DNA from 3 places in the Methylobacterium sp. BI1 genome. Region 1 is predicted to be linked to each of the others. Evidence: predicted binding sites of a transcription regulator. Region 1 holds the regulator's gene; each other region holds the start of a gene.
The links. The regulator PhoB, encoded in region 1, activates phosphate uptake and scavenging genes when phosphate is short. The targets are predictions, from matches to a motif close to TGTCATNNANCTGTCAT.

Region 1 (7,901 bases):
CCCGGCATCGAGCCGGGCCAGCTGAAGCTCACCGGCGAGGTCATCGCCGAGATCTACGCCGGCAAGATCGCCAAGTGGTCGGACGCCAAGATCGCCAAGCTGAACGAGGGGCTGAAGCTCCCCGAGGCCAACATCACCCCGGTCTACCGTTCGGATGCCTCGGGCACGACCAACATCTTCACCACCTATCTCTCCCAGGTCTCCGAGCCCTGGAAGAAGGAGTACGGTGCGGCCACCACGATCAGCTGGCCGGTGGGCCAGGGCGGCAAGGGCAACGAGGGCGTCACCGCCACCGTCAAACAGGTCCCGAACGCCATCGGCTACGTCGAGTCGGCCTACGCCAAGCAGAACAAGCTGAGCTACGCCCTGATCCAGAACAAGGCCGGCAAGTTCCCGCAGCCCGACGACAAGGCCTTTCAGGCCGCGGCCGCCAGCGCCGACTGGAAAGCCGCCCCCGGCTTCGGCATCTCGCTGACCAACGAGGCCGGCGAGGGCGCCTGGCCGATCACCGCCGCCACCTTCATCCTGGTCCACAAGGACCCGGCCGACGCGGCCCGCACCGCCGAGGTGCTGAAGTTCTTCGACTGGGCCTACAAGAACGGCGACAAGCTCGCCACCGAGCTCGACTACGTGCCGCTGCCCGACACCGTCGTCAGCCAGATCCACGACGCGTGGAAGGAGATCAAGGGCAAGGACGGCAAGCCCGTCTTCGGCATGTGAGCGGCGGCCGCGCGGGCTCCGGCCCGCGTGCCCTGACCGTGACAGACGGGCCCGGCGTCGCGACGCCGGGCTCCCCCTTCGCCACGCCCTACCGCCACCCCCCTGTCAACGATCCGGTGATCCCCCCTCGCGCCGACGACCGGCGCAGGGTAGGACGCCGCCCGGTGAAGAGAAGACACTCGGATGGCCGCCTTGACTGATCAGATCGCCCTGACGCGGGACCGCGCCTCGGCCCGCAAGACGCCCGGCGGCCTCGGCGACAGCCTGTTCCGCGCGGCCTCCTACGGGGCGGCGTTCCTGGTGCTCCTGGTCCTCGCCGGCATCCTGGCCTCCATCGCGTACGGAGCCTGGCCGGCCTTCCAGGAATTCGGCTTCGGCTTCATCACCTCCAGCGTCTGGAATATCGGGCAGGAGCAGTATGGCGGCCTCGTGGCCATCGTGGGGACCCTGACCTCGGCGGTCCTGGCCCTGCTGATCGGCGTGCCGCTCTCGCTGGGCATCGCCGTCTACCTGACGCAGCTCTGCCCCGGCTGGGCCCGCAAGCCCGTCTCGATGACCATCGAGCTCCTCGCCTCGGTGCCGAGCATCATCTACGGCATGTGGGGCCTGTTCGTGTTCGCCCCGCTCTTCGCCCGCTTCGTGCAGGTGCCGGTGTCGAACCTGGTCGAGGGCATGCCGATCGTCGGCACCCTATTCTACGCCCGCGTCCCCTCGGGCGTCGGCATCCTCACCGCCGGCATCATCCTGGCCATCATGATCGTGCCCTTCGTGGCCTCGATCACCCGCGACATGCTCGATCAGATCCCGACCGTCCTGCGGGAGAGCGCCTACGGCATCGGCTGCACCACCTGGGAGGTGGTGCGCTACGTGCTGGTCCCCCAGGCCTCGGTCTCCATCATCGGCGCCATCATGCTGGGCCTCGGCCGGGCCCTGGGCGAGACCATGGCGGTGACCTTCGTCATCGGCAACGCCAACCGCCTCTCGGGCTCGGTCTTCGACCCGGGCTCCACCATCGCGTCCCGCATCGCCAACGAGTTCAACGAGGCCGACGGCCTGCAGCTGAACTCCCTGATGGCGCTCGGCTGCATCCTCTTCGTCATCACCTTCTTCGTCCTGATCATCGCGCGCATCCTCACCCGCCGCGCGAAGGTCGCCTGAGGCCAGCCTCACCGAGTCGTCAGGAGCCGCATCATGGACGCCGCGAACCCCCTCGCCACCACCGCCGCCCCGGCCCGGGTCAGCCGGGTCCGCCCCGGCCGCCGGATCGCCGACAAGACCCTGATCCTGGCCAGCACGATCGCCACGCTGGTGGGGATCGTCGTGCTCGGCTCGATCCTGTTCATGCTGGTGATCGAGGGCATCAAGGGCTTCTCGCCGACCCTGTTCACCGCCCCGACGCCGGGTCCCGGCTCCGAGGGCGGCGGCATCGCCAACGCGATCCTCGGCAGCCTGGTGATGACCCTCCTGGCCATCCTGGTGGCGACGCCCGTCGGCGTGATGGCGGGGACCTTCCTGGCCGAGTACGGCCGCAACTCGAAGATCGCCGACGTCATCCGCTTCCTCAACGACATCCTGCTCTCGGCGCCCTCGATCCTCATCGGCCTGTTCGTCTACACGCTGATGGTCCGGCCCATGGGCTCCTACTCGGGCTGGGCCGGCGCGGTGGCGCTTGCCATCATCGCGACGCCGGTGATCGTGCGCACCACCGAGGACATGCTGCGCCTCGTGCCCTCGACCCTGCGCGAGGCCGGCGCGGCGCTGGGCGCGCCGCCCTCCATCGTCATCAAGAGCATCACCTGGCGCGGCGCCAGCGCCGGCATCGTCACCGGCATCATCCTGGCGCTGGCCCGCATCGCCGGCGAGACGGCGCCGCTGCTCTTCACCGCGCTCAACAACAACAGCTGGTTCGCGCCCAACCTGATGGGGGGCGTGCCGAACCTGCCGGTGATGATCTACCAGTTCGCCCTCTCGCCCTATCCGAACTGGCAGCAGCTCGCCTGGGCCGGCGCCCTCCTCATCACCGTCACGATCCTCGCCCTCTCGATCGTGGCCCGCTTCGTCATCAAGACCGAGCGGTCGCGCTGACCACCGGCGCGCCGCCTGTCCCCGCTCTTTCGACCGATAGGATCTTGAACCGATGAACGCCGCCCCCGGGATCACGTCCGCGCAGCTCACCGGACGCCACAAGGCTGACGAGTCCTCACCGGTCCGCATCGCCGTCAAGGACCTGAACTTCTACTACGGCAGCTTCCACGGCCTGAAGTCGGTCAACCTCAACTTCCACGACCGCCAGGTCACGGCGCTGATCGGACCGTCGGGCTGCGGGAAGTCCACCCTGCTGCGCACCTTCAACCGGATCTACAGCCTGTATCCGGACCAGCGCGCGGAAGGGGAGATCCTCCTCGACGGCCAGAACGTGCTGGATTCCAAGGTCGACCTCAACGAGCTGCGCTCGCGCATCGGCATGGTGTTCCAGAAGCCGACCCCGTTCCCGATGTCGATCTACGACAACGTCGCCTTCGGCCTGCGCCTCTACGAGAAGCTGCCCAAGGCCGACCTCGACATGCGCGTCGAGGAATCCCTGCGCAAGGCCGCCCTCTGGGACGAGGTGAAGGACAAGCTCAAGCAGTCCGGCATGGGTCTCTCGGGCGGCCAGCAGCAGCGCCTCTGCATCGCCCGCACGGTGGCCCAGCGCCCCGAGGTGATCCTGTTCGACGAGCCGACCTCGGCCCTCGACCCGATCTCCACCGGCCGCATCGAGGAGCTGATCGAGCAGCTGCGTTCAGAATTCACCATCGTCATCGTCACGCACAACATGCAGCAGGCGGCCCGCATCTCGCAGTTCACCGCGTTCATGTATCTCGGCGAGCTGGTGGAATTCGGCCCCACGACGCGCATCTTCATGAATCCGGAGAAGCGCCAGACGCAGGACTACATCACTGGCCGCTTCGGCTGATCCTCCGTCGGCCGATCCCGGCCCGCGCCCCCCATCACCGCCAGGGCGGGCCCCGGACAGTCGGGCCCGATCGAGGAGCGAGACCCATGCCCGACCACATCGTCAAATCCTACGACACGGACCTCGAGGACCTGCGCCGCTCGATCTCCGAGATGGGCGGCATCGCCGAGAAGATGATGACCGAGGCCGGCGAGGCCCTGGTGCGCCGGGACTCGGCCCTGGCCCAGGCCGTGATCGCCGCCGACGCCCGCCTCGACACCCTCCAGCGCGAGATCGAGGAGCGGGCGATCCTGCTCATCGCCCGGCGCCAGCCCCTGGCGATCGACCTGCGCGAGACCGTGACGGCGATCCGCGTCTCGAACGATCTGGAGCGCATCGGCGACCTCGCCAAGAACGTCGCCAAGCGCGTCGTGGCGATCGCCGACCAGATCCAGCCGCAGAAGATCGTCATCGGCGTCCAGCACATGAGCGACCTGGTGCAGGAGCAGCTTAAGGACGTGCTCGACGCCTATGCCAGCCGCGACACCAAGGCGGCCCTCGACGTCTGGGAGCGCGACGACGCCATCGACGCCCTCTACAATTCCCTGTTCCGCGAGCTCCTGACCTACATGATGGAGGATCCGCGCAACATCTCGTTCTGCACGCACCTCCTGTTCGTGGCCAAGAACATCGAGCGCATCGGCGACCACACCACCAACATCGCCGAGACGATCCACTACCTCGTCACCGGCGAGAACCTCCTGGCCGAGCGCGAGCGCCCGAAGAACGACGCCTCCAACTACGCCACCGTGGACATGCCCGGCGCGGCCTGACCCCGTGCCGGACTGATCGAAAGCGCACGATGAGTACGCGTATCCTGATCGTCGAGGACGAGGAGGCCCTGACCCTCCTCCTCCGCTACAACCTCGAGGCCGAGGGGTTCGTCGTCGACTCGGCCGCCCGCGGCGACGAGGCGGACCTGCGCCTGCAGGAACAGGTGCCCGACCTCGTCCTGCTCGACTGGATGCTGCCGGCCCTGTCGGGGATCGAGCTCTGCCGCCGCATCCGCGCCCGGCGCGAGACCGAGCGGCTGCCGGTGATCATGCTCACGGCGCGGGGCGAGGAGGGCGACCGCATCCGCGGCCTCGGCACGGGGGCGGACGACTACATCGTCAAGCCGTTCTCGGTGCCCGAGCTCCTCGCCCGGGTCCGCGCCCTGCTGCGCCGGGCCAAGCCCGCCCACGTCGCCAACCTGCTGGTGGCCGGCGACATCGAGCTCGACCGGGTCAGCCACCGCATCCGCCGGGAGGGCCGCGAGATCCATCTCGGGCCGACCGAGTTCAAGCTCCTCGAGTTCCTGATGCAGAGCCCCGGCCGGGTGTTCTCCCGCGAGCAGCTCCTCGACGGCGTCTGGGGCCACGACGTCTACATCGACGAGCGCACCGTCGACGTCCATGTCGGGCGCCTGCGCAAGGCCCTGAACCGCCCGCGCCAGAGCGACCCGATCCGCACGGTGCGCGGCTCGGGCTACTCCTTCGACGAGATGTTCGAAGCAGAGGCCGAGTAGCCGACCCCGAGGTGGGCCGGCGCGGCGAACCGTCGAGCCCGCCGCCTTACGCGAAGATCATGGTGTCGGTGGGCACGTGGACGGTGAAGGCCTTGCCCTCGTCGACCCAGCCCGGACCGGCGGCGCCGTGGTTGATGCCGTTGGCCTCCTCGGCACTGCCGGCGAAGTGATGCTGGCCGGTCTGGGTGTTGTAGAAGCGCTCCAGGGTCAGGCCGCCGGGGGCGCCCGCATCCGCGTAGGCCTCGAAGGCCACGCCCTCGTACTTGTAGGTCGGCGCGGTCTTCAGGACCTGGTCCCGCTCGGCGACGCTCGTCGTGAAGAAGTGGGCGTTCGAGGCCGTGTCGAAGAACCGGAACACGTCCACGGTGTCGGCGCCCTTGGCCGGGGCCGCCCAGGGGGTGCCCTCGTAGGTGAACCACGGCAGCGTCTTCTCGATCTGCAGCTTCTCGGCCGTGTTCGTGGTGTAGAAGTGATCCCCCGTGTGGGTGTCGTAGAACCGGTAGACCGCCGTGGCGTCGGCCTGCACGACGGGCGCTGCCGGTACGGCCGCCGCGGCGACCACCGGCGCGGACGGGGCGGGGGGCGCGCCGTACAGGGCCTGGATCCCCGCGATGTCGCCGGCCGCGAGGGTCTTGATGCCGGTGTTGAGGATGGCGTTCATCACCTCGGGCTTGGTGTTGTAGTGATCGAGGCCGAGGGCGTGGCCGATCTCGTGCAGCGCCACCAGGGAGAGGTCGACGTTCTGGGTGCTGACCACGCGCCCGCCGGAGACGGCGTGCCAGCCCTCGCCGCTGTCGAAGGTCACCGCCACCGACTGCATGCGCTGGCCGCTATAGGAATAGTTGGCGTAGCCCAGGGTGTTGCCGAGCCCGTCGATCCCCCCGAGGGTGAAGTCGATCTGGGCGCTGGCCGTGGCGGCCACCTGCTGGAACGCGATGTTGGCGGCGGCCGCCCAGGTGGCGAAGGCCGCCTGGATGAGGCTGACGAAGCCCGTGGGAATCGTGCTGTCGACGGCCCAGGTGACGGTACCGCCGCCCGTGCCCGCCGCGCCCGTGCCCCAGCGCGGACCTTCCAGCGCATAATCCCCCATCGACCGCCCTCCCGTCCGTTCGGGCCAGGGTCGGCGGGGGAGGTTACGAAATCCTTACCGCGCCGGCCGTCGCCCGCCCGGACGGCGCGCCCTCAGACGATGCTGCGCACCACGCCGCCATCGACGCGCAGGGCCGCCCCGCTGGTGGCGCTGGCGGCCGGGCTGCAGATGTAGGCGACCATGCTGGCCACCTCCTCGACGGTGGCGAGGCGGCCGATCAGCGAGGTCGGGCGGTGCTCGGCCACGAAGGCCCGGCCGGCGGCGTCGAGGTCGACCGCGCCCCCGGCTCCGCCGTCCTGCCCCTGCGCCATGCTCTTCATGAAGTCGGCGACCCCCTCCGACAGGGTCGGCCCCGGCAGCACGCTGTTCACGGTGACGCCGCTGCCCGACACGGTCTCGGCGAGCCCCCGGGCGACGGCGAGCTGGGCGGTCTTCGTCATCCCGTAATGGACCATTTCCACCGGGATGTTCACGCCGGACTCGCTGGAGATGAAGACCACCCGGCCCCAGCCGCGCTCGACCATGCCGGGGGTGTAGGCCCGCGCCAGGCGCACGCCGCTCATCACGTTGGTGTCGAAGAACCGGTGCCAGTCCTCGTCGGGGATCTCGAAGAACGGCTTCGGCTCGAAGATGCCGGTGTTGTTCACCAGGATGTCGATGTCCGGCAGGCCGGAGACCACGCGGGCCGCCCCGTCCGGGCTGGCGACGTCGCCGGGCGCCCCGATGAAGCCGGCATGGCCGGTCTCGCGCTTCAGGCGCTCGACGGCGTCGCGGACGCGGTCCTGCGTCCGCCCGTTGATCGCCACGTTGGCCCCGAGCTCGCCCAGGGCCTTGGCGATGGCGTAGCCGATGCCGCTGGTGGAGCCGCTGACGAGGGCGCGCTTGCCGGTCAGGTCGAGGTTCATGGGATCGTCCTTCGGTGAGGCGGTGCCCGGGTCAACGCGCAGGTCGGCCGCTGGTGCGATCGCGGGGGATGCGTCAGGCGCGGGGCTGGCGCCGCAGGACGCTGGTCACCGCCCCGAGGCTCGCCAGCCCGACGGCGCACCACAGGGTCGCGGTCACCGGCCCGGACGGCGGGCCGCCCTGGTGCAGGCCGAAGATCACCGCCACCAGGGCCGCGCCGAAGGATTGCCCGGTGAGGCGGGCGGTGGATTGCATCCCGCTCGCCCCGCCGCTGCGGTCCCGCGGGGCGCTGGTGATGATGACCTTGTTGTTGGGCGACTGGAACAACCCGAAGCCGAGGCCGCACAGGGTCAGGCGCCAGGCGATGTCGGGATGCGACGCGCCCGCCGGGAGCAGCGCCGTCGCCGTCAGGCCGGTGGCCATCAGGGCGAGGCCGAGGCCGCCGAGAAGGCCCGGGGCGTAGCGGTCGGCGAGGCGCCCCGAGATCGGGGCCATCAGGGCGATGGCCAGGGGCCAGGGCGTCATCAGGAAGCCGGTCTGGGTCTCGGAGAGATGCAGCACGTCCTGGAAGTAGAAGGGCAGGGCGACGTAGGCCATCATCTGGGCCGCGAAGGAGGCGACGGAGCTCGCCATCGACAGGGCGAAGGCGGGGATCCGCAGGAGATCCACGGGCAGGAGCGGGCGCG
Region 2 (7,901 bases), 680 kb from region 1:
GGGACCTGCGGATGCAGCCTGCCGCCAAGACCCGCGTGATGGCGGGACCGGGCGCGGAGAAGACCGTCGCCCTCGCGCTCCAGGGCGGCGGCGCGCACGGTGCCTTCACCTGGGGCGTGCTCGATGCGCTGATCGAGGACGGACGCCTCGGTTTCGAGGCGATCACCGGAGCCAGTGCCGGGGCGATGAACGCCGTGGTGATGGTCGACGGCTGGCTTGAGGACGGACCCGAGGGCGCTCGCCGGGCCCTGGAGCGCTTCTGGCGCGAGGTCAGCCTCGACGGCGACTTCTGGCCGGCCCAGCGCCGTGCTTTCAGCGGTTTGTTCGAGTTCTGGTCGAACAATCCGATCGCGGAGTTCTGGAGCCGGGCCCTGAAGACCAGCCCGTACACGTCGAACCCGCTGAACTACAATCCGCTCCGCAAGGTGTTGGCCGCCCAGGTGGATTTCGAACGCCTGCGCGCCGCCGAGACCGCGGCGGTGTTCGTCTCCGCCACCAATGTCTGGACGGGCAAGCTCGCGGTGTTCGAGCGCGAGGCGCTGAACGTCGATCACCTCATGGCCTCCGCCTGCCTGCCGACGGTGTTCCAGGCCGTGGAGATCGACGGCGTGCCCTACTGGGATGGCGGCTATCTCGGCAACCCGCCGCTCTATCCCCTCTACCGCGGGGCCGAGACCCGCGACATCGTCCTGGTGCAGATCAACCCCGTGGAGCGCCGCGAGACCCCGCGCACGCCGCAGGAGATCCAGGACCGGCTCAACGAGATCACCTTCAACGCGAACCTGATGCGCGAGCTGCGCGCGATCGACTTCGTCGACCACCTCATCGCCGAGGGCGTGCTCGGCCGGGGCGAGTACCAGTCGCAGTACGTCCACCGCATCGACGGCACCGGGGCCCTCGACGAGTACCAGGCCTCCTCACGCCTCGATGCCCGCTGGCGGGTGTTCGAGCGCCTGCGGGACAAGGGCCGCGGCGCGGCGCAGGCCTGGATCGCCGAGAACTACGAACAGATCGGCCGGACCTGCACCCTCGATCTGGAGGCGACCTACCGCTGATGCGGTTCCGCACGCTGCCGCTGGATTAAGACCACCGGTTCGTGCGTTGATGCTCTTATGACGACCGAACCGAACCGGCCCGGCCCCACCGCCATCGTCGACCTGCTCGTGCCCCTCCGGCGCTACGCGCGGGCCCTGACACGCGATACGCTGCGGGCCGACGACCTCGTGCACGATGCCCTGGTGCGGGCACTGGAATCAGGCCAGGCGGCGCGTCCGAACACCAACCTGCGCACCTGGATGATGACGGTGCTGCACAACGTCTTCATCGACGAGCAGCGCCGGAAACGGGTCGAGGCCCGCCATGCCGATACGCTCGTGCAGATGAGCGAGGAGATGGCGCCTCCCGCTCAGGAGGCGCAGGTCCGCCTCGCGCAGATCCGGCGCGCGTTTCTCACGCTGCCGGAAGAACAGCGTGCCGCCCTTCACCTCGTGACCCTGGAAGGCATGGCCTATGCCGATGCGGCGGCCGTCCTCGGCATCCCCATCGGTACGCTGATGTCGCGCCTCGGCCGAGGCCGCGCTGCCCTGCGGGCCTTCGAGGAAGGCGAGCGTCAGGGGGGCGGCGTCGCCGGACGGCGCCAACGCCTCGCGACCGAGCGGCCGCGCCTGCGCCTCGTCGCCCAGGACGCGGACGATGCCTCGCTCCGGACGGGCCGCGCCGTCGGCGACACCTGAGACGTTTCCGAAGACCGGGACGGAGCGCCATAGACAGGCCGATCCGTCCTCAGCGCGGCCGGGACTCCTCGTCCGGGGACGCGCCCCCTGTATCCGACCGGAGCCGACGCCATGGACCAGACCGCGATGATCGATCCGATCACAGAGAATGACCTCACCGCTTTCGTGGACGGACAGCTCGACGGCATGCGCCGCCTCGACGTGGAAGCGCACCTGGCGCGCAACCCCGAGACCGCCGCGCAGATCATGGCCGAGTTGCACGACCGCGACGCGCTGCGGCAGGCCTTCGCCATCCTTCCCGGGCCCGGACCGGAGCGCAACCGGGCCGCTGCGCGGCGCCTGGACCGGACCCTGGCCTGGCGCCGCTTCGGTGACCGCCTGCGTCGGGCCGCGGTGATCGCGCTCCTCGTCGGCACCGGCTGGCTGGCCCACTCCGACGGACCCTTCCTCGGCGTGCCGGACACGTTCGCCTCCCCCGTCGATCCGGCCCTCGTGGCCGATGCCCGTCACGCGCGCGAGGCGGCGCAGGTCCGCGCCCGCATCGCCGCGCAGCGGGGCGATCAGGCTCAGGCCTATGATCGCGCCGGCATTGCCGCCGCCACCGGCATCGCGTTGCCCGATCTGCCGACGGACTGGACGGTACGCGACGTGCAGATCGTTCCGGCCCGTAATGGCACCGGCATCGAGGTGATGATCGACGCCGGCAAGCTCGGCGAGGTCTCCCTGTTCGCCACCCGCAGCCTCGACGGCCACGTCGCGCCGAGCGAAGTCACGAGCCCCGGCGACGGCGAGACCGCCTATTGGACCGCCGGCCACTCGGCCTACGCCCTCAGCGGAGGGCACGACCATGCGGGCCTCGAATCCGCGGCGCGCGACCTCGCCGGTCGGACAGCGACGAAGCTCTGATCGATCGTTGCGCCGCCCCGGCGCCAGAATTGCCAGGTTCTAGCGACGCGCCGTCCGCCCGGCGCGTCGCTCTGTTGCGGGGTTGCAGAACGAACACGCGAGGCCATTCCTCTCGTCGAACGTTATCCGAGAGTCGGAAAGAAACAGCGCAGGCAATTTCGTCAGCGTTCAGACGAGCCGTGCCATAGGCCTGTTGTATAGAAGTCCTATACTCCAGTGGCACCTGCTCTGTGCTGACCTCTGACGCCGAGACGCCGATGGCCCGCCTGCTCCAGACACTCATGTTCCTCGCCGCCCTGCCGGTGGGGATCACCTCTTCGGCGGTTCGGGCGGAGGAGGCCGCGCAGAAGCCGACCTCGGCCCCTGCCGTCGGTGTCACGCCCCTGACCCCCGGCAAGGCAGCCCGGGCACCCTACCTCTCCGAGGCGCAAGCGCCCGACACCGTCGCGATCCTCGGGGCCCCGCCGCGGGGCCAGTCGGCGGCTGAAGCGGCGGACAAGGCCGCGTTCGTCGCCACTCGGGCCCTCAAGGGAACGCCGCGCTGGACCCTGGCTACCACCGATGTGGCCGACGGCGCCTCGGCAATCCTCGACGATTTCGCCTGCGTCATCGGCCAGCGCATCGAGCAGTCCCGAGCGCCCGCCCTGATGACCCTCCTGGAACGCGCGCGCCTCGACATCGCCCAGGCGACGCGCGGTCCGAAGCTGCACTACCGGCGCCTACGTCCCTTCGTCGGCAACGATGCGGAGATCTGCGTGATGCGGACCTCAGACCTCGGCAATGCGTTCAGTTTCCCGTCGAGCCATGCGACCCAGGCCTGGACCTACGCGGCGATCATGGCGGCCCTGATGCCCGAGAAGGCGACGCAGTTCTTCGTCCGTGCCCGTTCCTACGGCGAGAGCCGCATCGTCTGTGGTCTGCACTGGGCCAGCGACATCGAGGCTGGGCGCACGGCTGGCAGCGCTGTCTTCGCAGCCCTGCAGGGCGATGCCGGTTTCCGGACCGATCTGGACAAGGCGCGCGTCGAGCTCGGCAAGCTCAGGTCCGCCGGTGGTCCCGCCCCGGACCAAGCCGTCTGTGCCCGTGAGGAAGCCGCTGCCCGCGAGCCGATCCTGTAGGGAATCCCTTCTCCGTCGAGATCGATCTTTCCAAGGGCTGAGCCCGCCCAACTTGGGCGTCCGCTGACGAAGCATGTCGGTGCATGACGCAACTGGTCTCCTCGAACAGCGGGCGACCAGCCCTCCCGGCACGACCGCTCCGGCGACTGCGCGGATGCCATGAGGACCCGGCGAAACCCCGGCCCGGCCAATGGTAGGGCCGGGTCGGTTCGCCGGTTTTCCCGTGAAACGTTAACGATGTTTCCTCAGGACCTGGTCACCGTTCCGGTCGATGCCCGCCGGCGCCGACGTGCCAGCATGTTGAGCCCCTCCACGCCGGCCGAGAACGCCATCGCGGTATAGATGTAGCCCTTGGGCACATGCGCACCGAACCCTTCGGCGATCAAGGTCATGCCGATCATGATGAGGAAGCCCAGGGCCAGCATCACCACGGTCGGGTTGGCGGCGATGAAGCGCGACAGCGGATCCGCGGCGAGCAGCATCACGGTCACGGCGGTCACGACGGCGATTACCATGATGGGCACGTGCTCCGTCATGCCCACCGCCGTGATGATGCTGTCGATGGAGAAGACGAGGTCGAGGACGAGGATCTGACCAATGGCCGCGGCGAAGCCGAGCCGCACGGCGCTGCTCCCGGGCGTCTCCGGCTCCGGGTCGACGGTGTGGTGGATCTCCTTCGTGGCCTTCCACAGCAGGAACAGGCCGCCGGCGATGAGGATAAGGTCGCGCCAGGAGAAGCCTTTGCCGAACACCTCGAAGACGGGCTGCGTCAACGCGACGATGTACGCGATGGTGGCGAGAAGGCCGAGTCGCAGGATCAGCGCGAGGCCGATGCCGATGCGCCGTGCCTTCTGCTGGTGCTCGGGCGGAAGCTTGTTGGTCAGGATCGAGATGAAAATGAGGTTGTCGATGCCGAGCACGACCTCCATCACCACCAGGGTGGCGAGAGCCGCCCAGGCAGTGGGGTCGCTGGCGAGTTGAAGCAGGCTGTCCACAATGGCCTCGTCGCGTCAGTCAGGGCCGCTCCCCCGAACGGTGTCGTGCCGGGAGCGGGGATGGAGAGGGGCGGGGCCGGGACCGGCCCCGGATTCGGCTCGGTCAGGCCGTCAGGCCGGGGCTGCTCGCGGCCACGCCCGGCCGTTCGGCCGGTGCCGGGCTGAAGATCCGCACCGCCTTCGGCACCACCTTGAAATGGGCTGGAGTGTAGGTCGACAGCTCGCCGTCGGTGTTCACGGGGCGCGGCTTCTTGGTCTTCACCACGATCTCTGTGGTGCTGAAGGCCCGCACGTCGGCTGCCTTGCCCTGGGTGCCCTTGCGCAGGGCCGGCAGGAGCATCAGCAGCCGCCACCAATGGGCGACCTCGAGGCTGTAGAAGTCGAGCTTGCCGTCGTCGACGGTGGCCGTCTCCTCCACCGTCATGCCGCCGCCGTAGTGACGCCCGTTGCCCACGGAGACCTGGATGGTGCGCACCGTCTCGGTCTGGCCGTCATGCTCGATGTAGACGGTGAAGGGCCGCATCCGGCGGAGCACGCGGACCGCCGCGATGCCGTAGCCGAGAGTGCCCCAGGTCTTCTTCGATTCCGCGGTGAGGTCGCCGGCGAGGTCCGCCGAGAAGCCGATGCTGGCGACGTTGAAGTAGTAGTGCCCGTTGACGCAGCCGAGATCGGCCGGCCTTGCCTCCTCGGTGGTGATGAGGCGGGCGGCCTCCACCGGGTCGACCGGCAGGCCGAGCGAGCGGGCGAGATCGTTGGCCGTGCCGAGGGGCAGGATGCCCAGGGGCAATCCCGTCTCGACCAGCGCGGGTGCCGCCGCGTTGAGGGTACCGTCACCACCCCCGAGGATGACGAGGTCGCAGCCCTGCGCGTGGCGCTTGATGACCGCGGTACAGTCGGCGTCACCCGGCGGCTCGAAGGGTTCGATCCCTCCGGCGCGCAGGACATCGCGAACCTCGTCGAGGGAGAAGCTGCCGTTGCGGGCCTTCGGATTGACGAGGAGGAGCGCCTTGCGGGAGGACGCGCTCATCGGGGGCCTCCGATTCGGCCCGGATCAGACTGACGATGAGGGAACGGGAGACAACGAGGGACCATGAGGTTCGACACCCTCCGGTGCGTTCGCGCCGCGTCAGCGCAAAAGCATGGAAGGGTCCGACATCACGGTCAACGCCTCGACCGCCAGAGGGGCCCGGACCCGATCCCCAAGGTGGGTTCAGGCTTGGCAATGACAAGAGCCCGTCGGCACAAGAGTCCACCTTGCGGCGTACGAGTCTGTGTCGCGGCGCGTCCCCGCAATCCTCGCACTCGTCCACACCTCGGAACCTGGGCCGAGCCAATGCCCACGCATTCAGGGAAACTTAGCGGGCGCACCCGACGTTTCACTCCGGTCGATCGGTCCCGCACGCGCTTTTCCGAAACCCCGGCCGCGACCTCGGTGATGATGCCATGCGCCACGGTCCAAGCTCCAACGGAACCGGTCTCGTCCGACTTGGCTTCGCCTCGTCCGTGGCGCTGATGAGCGTCGCCCTCTCCGTGGGAACGACCCAGGCTCAAACGCGTCCGGGTTGGGTCGACCCGCCGGCGCGACAGACCGTGCAGCCCGGCACGGACAAGGCCGTCGGCGAGAAGTCGGCCCCTGAGCAATCGGTCTCGGAGAAGCCGGTGACCGGAAAGCCCGTGGCGGAAACGCCGGCGACAGCCCGGGCGCAGGCGGAGGGTCAGACGGCTCAGGACGCGGTAAGCTCCGAGCGGACGCCGATGGCCTCCCACCGGCGACGCGTGGCGGGATCCGCCGACGGCCGCCGTGTGGCGACCCGCGAGGGACGCGCCGCGCCGGAGCGACTCCATATCCGACCGCGGCTGGCCGATACGTCCACCCCGATGGCGCCATCGGTGGCGAGCTCGGACGCTCGCTTCCCCGAATGGGCCGCCGCCGCGACGCGCCTGACCGACCGCTACCTCGACAGCGTCTCGGCCCCCGGGGACGGGATGGTGGCTGCCGCGCCGCGATTCTATGCCGAGCGGGTGCGTTTCCACGGTCGCACCCTGTCCCTGGCGGCCCTCATCGCCGAGAAGCGCCGCTTCGTCCGGCGCTGGCCCGAGCGGCGCTATGAGGCGCAGGGCGGAGCGACCCGAACTGCCTGCAATGCGGCCAGCGCGACCTGCATCGTCCACACCACCTTCGATTTCCGCGCCGACAATCCGGTGCGCGGGGTGCGTTCGCAGGGCGTGTCCGAGCTCACGCTCACCATCAGCTTCGCCGGGGAGCGCCCGCTGATCGTCGCGGAGTCGAGCCGCGTGCTGCGCCGCTATGGTGCAGGGCCGCAGAGCGCTATAGCGAATGCGCAGCGCGGTGCCTGAAGCCGGCCCGTCGCGATCGGTCCGTCATACCCGGAGTTGTGCGCGTCTTGGATGATCGAAATCCACCCTCGCCGGTACCGGGTGACGCGCGACGGGACGGGATGGCCTCGGAGCGCGAGACCTTGCGCCTGCGCATCGCTCAAGCGATCGCGCAAGCGGGCGCCTATCCCGTGGCGGAACGCACGCTCGCGCTCCTGGCGGAAGCGGCCCTCGTGCCGAGCCCGGAGCCGCCCGGCTACCATGTGATCGACCGGACGGGCGCACCGCGTCACGTCACCGAGGCGGACGGGACCTTCGTCCCAATGGATCTGCCGGCGCTGCTCGCGGAACTCCGTGACCGGCACCCCGCCCTGTTCCGGCCGATCCCCGAGCCGGACCCCGAACCCGCGCCGGAAGCCGTTCCAACGGAGGATTTCCGCACGGCAACGGCACGGTTCGTCGAGGCGCAGTCGGTCCTGGCACGGTCCCTGGTCACGCGCTCGGCCACCCGCACCCGTGCCCTCGCCATCGCCCTGTCCGGGCGCTTCGCAACGCTCCGGCGCGGCCGGGTCGCGTCTTCGCCGACCGAGGGGCTCGCGTCGGGGAGCATGACCGACTTCGCGGAGCCGAGCCGGGCAGGCCTCGTCGCGGGCCGCGTCCGAGAGGGAGCCCAACGCGTCGGGGGCTACGCCCGGGGTCGCCTCGCCGACAGCGCGTCGCGGCTCGGTGAGGTTGCCCGTGACCGCAACGTGATGCGCGATGCCCTGTCTCGGCGCGCCCTCCCGATCGGACTGGGAGCGGCTGCGCTCGTG
Region 3 (7,901 bases), 1.7 Mb from region 1:
TCGGCAGCCGCGTCGCTCACCCCAACGAGACCGATTCCATCCATGAGCGACGATCCCATCACCGCCCGCCTCCTGCGGCAGGCGATGCCGGTCTTCACGACCCTGGCCTCCTGCCTCCTCGTGATCACCATCGCGGCGGCCCTGTATCTCGGCCGCGACATCTTCGTGCCGGTGACCCTGGCAATCCTGCTGAGCTTCGTCCTGGTGCCGGGCGTGCGCCTCCTGCGCCGCATCCGGGTGCCCCGGGCCCTGGCCGTCCTCGCGGTGGTGCTCACGGCCTTCGGGGCGCTCCTCGGGGTGTCGCTCCTGATCGCCAACGAGGCGGCGCAGCTCGCCTCCGACCTGCCGCGCTACCAGGTGACGATGCGCGAGAAGATCGCCTCTCTGAAGGAGGCGACCGCCGGCAGCGGCACCCTCTCCCGCATGGTCGACATGGTGCAGGACCTCGGCGCCGAGCTGCAGCCGGACCCGAACGCCACCCCGCCCGAGGGCAGCGCGGGCAGCCTCGCCCATCCCCTCCACGTCCAGATCGCGTCGGCCAAGGCCGGATTGCTCGGAACCCTCGGTGCCGTCGCCGGCCCGATCCTGCATCCCCTCGCCACCACCGGCCTGATCCTGATCTTCACGATCTTCATCCTGCTGCAGCGGGAGGACCTGCGGAACCGCGCGATCCGGCTGGCGGGCTCGGGGGATCTCCGCCGGACCACGGCCGCCATCGACGACGCGGTGGCCCGTTTGAGCCGGTTCTTCCTCGCCCAGCTCGTCCTCAACATCGCCTTCGGCATCGTGATCGGCTTCGGCCTCTGGGTCATCGGGGTGCCGAACCCGATCCTGTTCGGGGTGCTCGCCGCGATCATGCGCTTCGTGCCCTATATCGGCGCGGCGATCAGCGCCCTCCTGCCCCTCATCGTGGCCGCCGCCGTCGATCCGGGCTGGAGCATGGTCATCGCCACCGCGATCCTGTTCGTGGTGGTGGAGCCCATCGCCGGCCACGTGGTCGAGCCCCTGCTCTACGGCCATTCCACCGGGCTCTCCCCCATCGCGGTGATCCTGGCCGCCACCCTCTGGGCCTTCCTGTGGGGACCGATCGGCCTGGTGCTGGCGACCCCCATCACCGTCTGCCTCGTGGTGCTGGGGCGCCACATCGAGCGGCTCTGGTACCTCGACGTCATCCTGGGCGACCGCCCGGCCCTGGCGCCGCCGGAGATCTTCTACCAGCGCATGCTGGCGGGCGATCCCGAGGAGGCGATCGACCAGGGACGGATGTTCCTGAAGGCCCGCGCCCTCGTCACCTACTACGACGAGGTCGTGCTGGCCGGCCTGCTGATGGCCCAGGAGGACCTCTCCCGCGGGACCCTCGACCGGACCCGCCAGGACGAAGTCGGCACCGCCCTGCGCACCGTCGTCGCCCGGCTCGGCACCATGCCGGCGAGCCGGAAGATCGGCTCCTCCGGATCGGCCGGCAATTCCGAGACCTCGGCGGCCATCGCGGCCATCGGGCCCGACAGGCAGGTCGCGACCGTGGTGCTGCGTCCGGAGGACCTCCCGGCCCGCTGGCGCGCGCCCCGGCCGGTGCTCTGCGTCTCGAGCCGCGGGCCCTTCGACGAGGCGGCGACCGCGATGCTGGGCCAGATCCTCGGCCGGCACGGCCTCGGCGCCCAGGTGATGTCGATGGCGGAGCTGCGCCGGGGCGAGACGCCGGACGACCTCTCGGGGATCGCCCTGGTCTGCTTCTCCTACCTGGAGCCCGTCAGCCTGTCGCAGATCCGCCTGAACGTCCGTCAGGCGCGGCGGGCGATTCCCGGCGTCCGGGTCCTCGTCGGCTTCTGGCGCGAGCGCGATCCGGCCTCCCTCGACCGGCTGCGCCGCACCCTCTCCGCCGACGTGCTCGTGACCACCCTGAACGGCGCGCTCGACGCAGCCCTGACCTTCGCCAAACGGGGGTGAGGCCGGGCCGGGCCGGGGGGGTCATTTGACATCCCCCTGGGCTTGACCCACTTCTCCCCCGCGCCGACCCCCTCTCCGGACGGGTGGCGATGCCCCCCGCACAATCTGCGTACGGTCGTTGCTGTGGGTCAGGCCCTGACGAGAGGCTAGTACCAGCACATGAAAGTCGTCGTCGTCGAGTCGCCGGCCAAGGCCAAGACGATCAACAAGTATCTCGGCCGCGACTATGAGGTTCTCGCCTCGTTCGGCCATATCCGGGACCTTCCAGCCAAGGACGGCTCCGTCGATCCGGAGGCGGACTTCCACATGCTGTGGGAGCTCGACGATCGCGGATCGAAGCGCGTCTCCGACATCGTCAAGGCGCTGAAGGGCGCCGACGGCCTGATTCTCGCCACCGACCCGGATCGCGAGGGCGAGGCCATCTCCTGGCACGTGGTCGAGGCCCTCACCGCCCGCCGCGCCCTCAAGGGCATGCCCGTGGAGCGCGTGACCTTCAACGCCATCACCAAGGCGGCGGTGGAGACCGCCATGCGCCAGCCCCGGCAGATCGACCAGGCCCTGGTCGACGCCTACCTGGCCCGCCGCGCCCTCGACTACCTCGTGGGCTTCAACCTCTCGCCGGTGCTTTGGCGCAAGCTGCCGGGCGCCCGCTCGGCCGGCCGCGTGCAGTCGGTCGCGCTGCGCCTCGTCTGCGAGCGCGAGCGCGAGATCGAGGTCTTCAAGCCGCGGGAATACTGGTCCCTGGTGGCGACCCTGGTGACGGAGACCGGCGCCAGCTTCGAGGCCCGCCTCACCGGCGCGGACGGCAAGCGCATCCAGCGCCTGGACGTCGGCACCGGCGAGGAGGCGGCGGCGTTCAAGCGCGACCTCGAACTCGGCACCTTCTCGGTCGGCAGCGTCGAGGCCAAGCCCGCCAAGCGCCACCCCGCCCCGCCCTTCACCACCTCGACCCTGCAGCAGGAGGCCTCCCGCAAGCTCGGGATGGCGCCGGCCCAGACCATGCGCGCCGCCCAGAAGCTCTACGAGGGCGTCGAGATCGACGGCGAGACGGTGGGCCTGATCACCTACATGCGGACCGACGGCGTCGACATGGCGCCGGAGGCGATCGCCGATGTCCGGCGGGTCATCGGCAAGGAATACGGCGAGCGCTACCTGCCGGGGGCGCCGCGCAAGTACAGCGTCAAGGCCAAGAACGCCCAGGAGGCGCACGAGGCCGTGCGTCCCACCGACATGAGCCGGCTGCCCAAGACGGTGGCCCGCACCGTCGATGCCGAGCAGGCCAAGCTCTACGAGCTGATCTGGACCCGCACCGTCGCGAGCCAGATGGAATCGGCCGAGCTGGAGCGCACCACCGTCGATGTCGTCGCCCAGGTCGGGCCGCGGACGCTGGAGCTGCGCGCCACCGGCCAGGTGGTGAAGTTCGACGGCTTCCTCACCCTCTACCAGGAGGGCAAGGACGACGAGGAGGACGAGGACGGCCGTCGCCTGCCGCCGATGAAGGCGGGCGACCCGCTGAAGCGCGAGCGCATCGCCTCGACCCAGCACTTCACCGAGCCGCCGCCGCGCTATTCCGAGGCCAGCCTCGTCAAGCGCATGGAGGAACTCGGCATCGGCCGGCCCTCCACCTATGCCGCCGTGCTGCAGACCCTGCGCGACCGCGAATACGTGCGGATCGACAAGAAGCGCCTCGTGGCCGAGGACAAGGGCCGCCTCGTCACCGGCTTCCTCGAAAGCTTCTTCAAGCGCTACGTCGAGTACGACTTCACCGCCGACCTCGAGACGCAGCTCGACCGGGTCTCCAACGCCGAGATCGACTGGCGCGAGGTGCTGCGCGACTTCTGGCGCGAGTTCTCCGCGGCCATCGCCGGCACCAAGGAGCTGCGCGTCGCGGAGGTGCTCGACGCCCTCAACGATCTCCTCGGGGCTCACATCTTCCCCGAGAAGGCCGACGGCTCGAACCCGCGCACCTGCCCGACCTGCGGCTCCGGCCAGCTTTCCCTGAAGCTCGGCAAGTTCGGCGCCTTCGTGGGCTGCTCGAACTACCCGGAGTGCAAGTACACCCGCCAGCTCGCCGCCTCCGGCGTCGAGGGCGACGGCGAGGGCTCCTCCGAGAACGGCGGCCAGCCCGGTACCCGGGTGCTCGGCAACGACCCGGTCTCCGGCCTGCCCGTGACGGTGCGCGACGGCCGCTTCGGACCCTTCGTCCAGCTTGGCGAGGCCTCCACCGACAAGGAGGCGCCCAAGCCCAAGCGCTCCTCGATCCCGAAGGGCACCAGCCCGTCCTCGGTCGACCTGGAGATGGCCCTGAAGCTGCTCGCGCTGCCGCGCGAGGTGGCGCGGCACCCCGAGACCGGCGAGCCGATCCTGGCCAATCTCGGCCGCTTCGGACCCTACGTGCAGCACGGCAAGATGTACGCGAATCTCGGGCGCGACGACGACGTGCTGGAGATCGGCGCCAACCGGGCCATCGACCTCATCGTCGCCAAGGAGCAGGGCGGCGGCCGGCGCGGCCCGGCGGCCGATCCGGGCCGTCCCCTCGGCGAGCACCCGGAGACGGGCAAGCCCATCGTGGTGAAGTCGGGCAAGTACGGCCCTTACGTCACCGACGGCACCACCAACGCGACGCTGCCCAAGACCATGGCCGCCGAGGCGGTCGACCTGCCCCAGGCCCTGGAGCTGATCGCCGCCCGGGAAGCCGCGGGCGGGGGCAAGAAGAAGGCCCCGGCCCGCAAGGCGGCGGGCGCCAAGGCTTCGACCAAGACTACAACGAAGAAGACCACGACGAAGAAGGCGCCCACCAAGAAAGCGGTGGCGCAGGAGGCCGACGGGGACGCGGCATCCGCCGCCGAGGTCCCGGCCAAGCCCGCCGCGAAGGCGGCGGCCAAGAAGCCGGCGACGAGCACCGCCAAGGCCGCGGCCGAGAAGCCCGCTGCGGCGGCTCGCAAGAAAGCCTGAGGCGAACAGGCCTGAGGCGAACAGGCCTGAGGCGCGTGGGACAAAGTCCCGACGTCCCGCGGCCGGCGAGGGTTCACCCGGAACCACGCCGGTCGCAGGGGCCCTCGCGCGCGACGGCGCGGACACGAGCCCGGGGGCGCGTCGCCGGCCGGCGTCCGGCAGGAACTTGTCACACCGGTGCCATGCGGGCCGGCTAGCGGGAGGGGTTGCCACCCGCCTTCCCGGACCCGCCCCATGACCGAACCGACGCGCACCCGCTCGCAGGCCGCCGAGGCCGCCGAGGATCGCGGGTCGAACGGCAGCCCGAATCCGACCTTCGGCGACGTGGTGGCGGCGCGCTTCGACCGGCGCGACCTCCTGCGCGGGCTCCTCGGGGTCGGCGCCATCGCGGCGGTGGTGACGCCCCGCGCCCTGGCCGCCGGTGCGGCGCAGGCGGCGGAAGCCCCCGGCACCCGCTTCCCCTTCGCCGAGATCGAAGCGGGCTCGGACGCGCACCACCACGTCGCCGCCGGGCACGAGGCCGAGATCCTGATCCGCTGGGGCGACCCGGTGCTGCCCGGCGCGCCGGCCTTCGATCCGCGCAACCAGACCGCGGCCGCCCAGGGGCAGCAATTCGGCTACAACAACGATTTCGTCGGCTACTTCCCCATGCCGGGGGCGGCCGACCCGGCGGCGCACGGCCTCCTGGTGGTCAACCACGAATACACCAACGAGGAACTGATGTTCCCCGGGCTCGGGCGCCAGGACGGCAAGGCGGTCGACTTCAAGGGCATGACGCGGGAGCTCGTCGACATCGAGATGGCGGCCCATGGCGGCTCGGTCATCGAGATCCGGCGCCAGGATGGCCGCTGGACGGTGGTCCCGGATTCGCAATACGCCCGCCGCATCACGGCCGGGACGCCGATGGTGCTGACCGGCCCGGCCGCCGGCACCGACCGGGTGAAGACCGCCGCCGACCCAACCGGCCGGGCGCCCCTCGGGATGATCAACAACTGCGCCGGCGGCACGACCCCCTGGGGAACGTGGCTGACCTGCGAGGAGAACATCAACTACTACTTCTCCGGCACCCTTCCCGCCGGCTCGCCGGAGGCCGCCAACCACAAGCGCTTCAACCTGCCGGCCGGCGCCTATGCGTGGGGCCGCTTCCACGAGCGCTTCGACCTCGGCCGCGAGCCCAACGAGCCGAACCGCTTCGGCTGGGTGGTGGAGATCGACCCCTTCGACCCGACGAGCGTCCCGAAGAAGCGCACGGCCCTGGGGCGCTTCAAGCACGAGGGCGCGGCCGGCATCGTGGCCAAGCAGGGTCAGTACGTGATCTACCAGGGCGACGACGAGCGCTTCGACTACGTCTACAAGTTCGTCACCGCCGGCCGGGCCGACAGCGGCGACCGCGACCTCCTCGATTCCGGCACCCTGCACGTGGCCCGCTTCGACGCCGACGGGCGCGGCACCTGGATGCCGCTGGTCTTCGGCCAGGGGCCGCTGACGCCCGAGAACGGCTTCGCGTCCCAGGCCGACGTGGTGATCGGCGCCCGCCTCGCCGCCGACCGGCTCGGGGCCACCAAGATGGACCGGCCCGAGGACGTCGAGGCCAACCCGAGGACCGGCAAGGTCTACGTGATGCTGACCAACAATGGGAAGCGCAGGGCGGATCAGGTCGACGGCGCCAACCCGCGCGCCGACAACCGCTTCGGCCACATCGTCGAGCTCACCCCCGACGACGGCGACCACGCCGCCACGGGATTCGCCTGGGAGATCCTGGTCCGCTGCGGCGATCCGGGCATCGCCGCGGTGGGCGCCACCTTCTCGTCGGCCACCACGCCGAACGGCTGGTTCGGGATGCCGGACAATTGCGCCGTCGACGGCCTCGGTCGCCTCTGGGTCGCCACGGACGGCAACGCGCCCTCGCGCACCGGCCGCAACGACGGCATCTGGGCGATGGAGACGGAGGGGGCGGGCCGCGGCACGGGCAAGCACTTCTTCCGCGTGCCCCACGGCGCCGAGATGTGCGGCCCCTACTTCACCCCCGACGACACCACCTTCTTCGTGGCCGTGCAGCATCCCGGCGAGGCCGACGAGGAGGACCCGAAGGCGGTGCCCGCCACCTTCGAGGCGCCCGCCACCCGCTGGCCCGACTTCGACCCGGCGATGCCGCCCCGCCCCGCCGTGCTGACGATCACCCGCCGCGGGGGCGGCCGCGTCGGGACCTGAAGCGGGAGGCAGGCACGGCGCCCGGAGCAACGATCCACGGATCACGCCACCGTCAGCTCTTCTTAACCACCCCCATACCATGTCATGGGGTGGTACGCCCTGTGCGGTGGGGGCTCCCAGCTCCCGCCCCGCGGAGCGGGAACCCCTTTCTGTTTCCGGTTTGTTCCGGTATGGTGAGAGGATGAAGGCGAATGCTGCACGGTCTCACTCTGCGATCCGGCCCGCGAAGCCCGCGGCCTCACCATCACCCGCGCGAGGCGCTCCGGTGAGCGACCCCGCACGCGACCTGTTCGCCGGTGGCAAGGCGCCCCTGCCGAAGCCCACCGAGCGCCGCAAGCTCGACGCCGCCGTGGCGCCGATCGCACCGCCGCCCGCCGCGGCGGAAGCCGGCTACGACGCCTCCACCATCGAGGTTCTGGAGGGGCTGGAGCCGGTGCGGCGCCGCCCCGGCATGTATATCGGCGGCACCGACGAGCGCGCCCTGCACCACCTTTTCGCCGAGGTGATCGACAACTCGATGGACGAGGCGGTGGCGGGCCATGCCAGCTTCATCGAGGTGGAGCTGGAGGAGAGCGGCCACCTCGTCGTCACCGACAACGGCCGCGGCATCCCCGTCGACCCGCACCCAAAATACGAGAACAAGTCCGCCCTCGAGGTCATCATGACCGTCCTGCACGCGGGCGGTAAGTTCGACTCGAAGGTCTACGAGACGTCCGGAGGCCTGCACGGCGTCGGCATCTCAGTGGTCAACGCCCTCTCGGACGAACTCGAGGTCGAGGTCGCCCGCG

Region 2: AC1MGR_RS02315 (acid phosphatase) is a predicted target of PhoB. The motif match lies at 2,820-2,836, and genes of this name have one in related genera.
Region 3: AC1MGR_RS15500 (PhoX family protein) is a predicted target of PhoB. The motif match lies at 5,070-5,086, and genes of this name have one in related genera.

Annotation. Positions count from the first base shown of each region.
Region 1 is NZ_CM155267.1:4,965,505-4,973,405, reverse strand. It holds gene pstS (phosphate ABC transporter substrate-binding protein PstS) at 1-720, shown strand, start outside; gene pstC (phosphate ABC transporter permease subunit PstC) at 904-1,878, shown strand; gene pstA (phosphate ABC transporter permease PstA) at 1,912-2,805, shown strand; gene pstB (phosphate ABC transporter ATP-binding protein PstB) at 2,858-3,676, shown strand; gene phoU (phosphate signaling complex protein PhoU) at 3,763-4,488, shown strand; gene phoB (phosphate regulon transcriptional regulator PhoB) at 4,518-5,222, shown strand; gene AC1MGR_RS23550 (matrixin family metalloprotease) at 5,269-6,312, opposite strand; gene AC1MGR_RS23545 (SDR family oxidoreductase) at 6,405-7,217, opposite strand; gene AC1MGR_RS23540 (MFS transporter) at 7,291-7,901, opposite strand, start outside.
Region 2 is NZ_CM155267.1:480,031-487,931, forward strand. It holds gene AC1MGR_RS02300 (patatin-like phospholipase family protein) at 1-1,055, shown strand, start outside; gene AC1MGR_RS02305 (sigma-70 family RNA polymerase sigma factor) at 1,113-1,733, shown strand; gene AC1MGR_RS02310 (anti-sigma factor family protein) at 1,845-2,639, shown strand; gene AC1MGR_RS02315 (acid phosphatase) at 2,897-3,757, shown strand; gene AC1MGR_RS02320 (TerC family protein) at 4,003-4,752, opposite strand; gene AC1MGR_RS02325 (lipid kinase) at 4,856-5,779, opposite strand; gene AC1MGR_RS02330 (hypothetical protein) at 6,196-7,110, shown strand; gene AC1MGR_RS02335 (thermonuclease family protein) at 7,212-7,901, shown strand, end outside.
Region 3 is NZ_CM155267.1:3,297,316-3,305,216, forward strand. It holds gene AC1MGR_RS15490 (AI-2E family transporter) at 43-1,947, shown strand; gene topA (type I DNA topoisomerase) at 2,107-4,902, shown strand; gene AC1MGR_RS15500 (PhoX family protein) at 5,137-7,113, shown strand; gene parE (DNA topoisomerase IV subunit B) at 7,379-7,901, shown strand, end outside.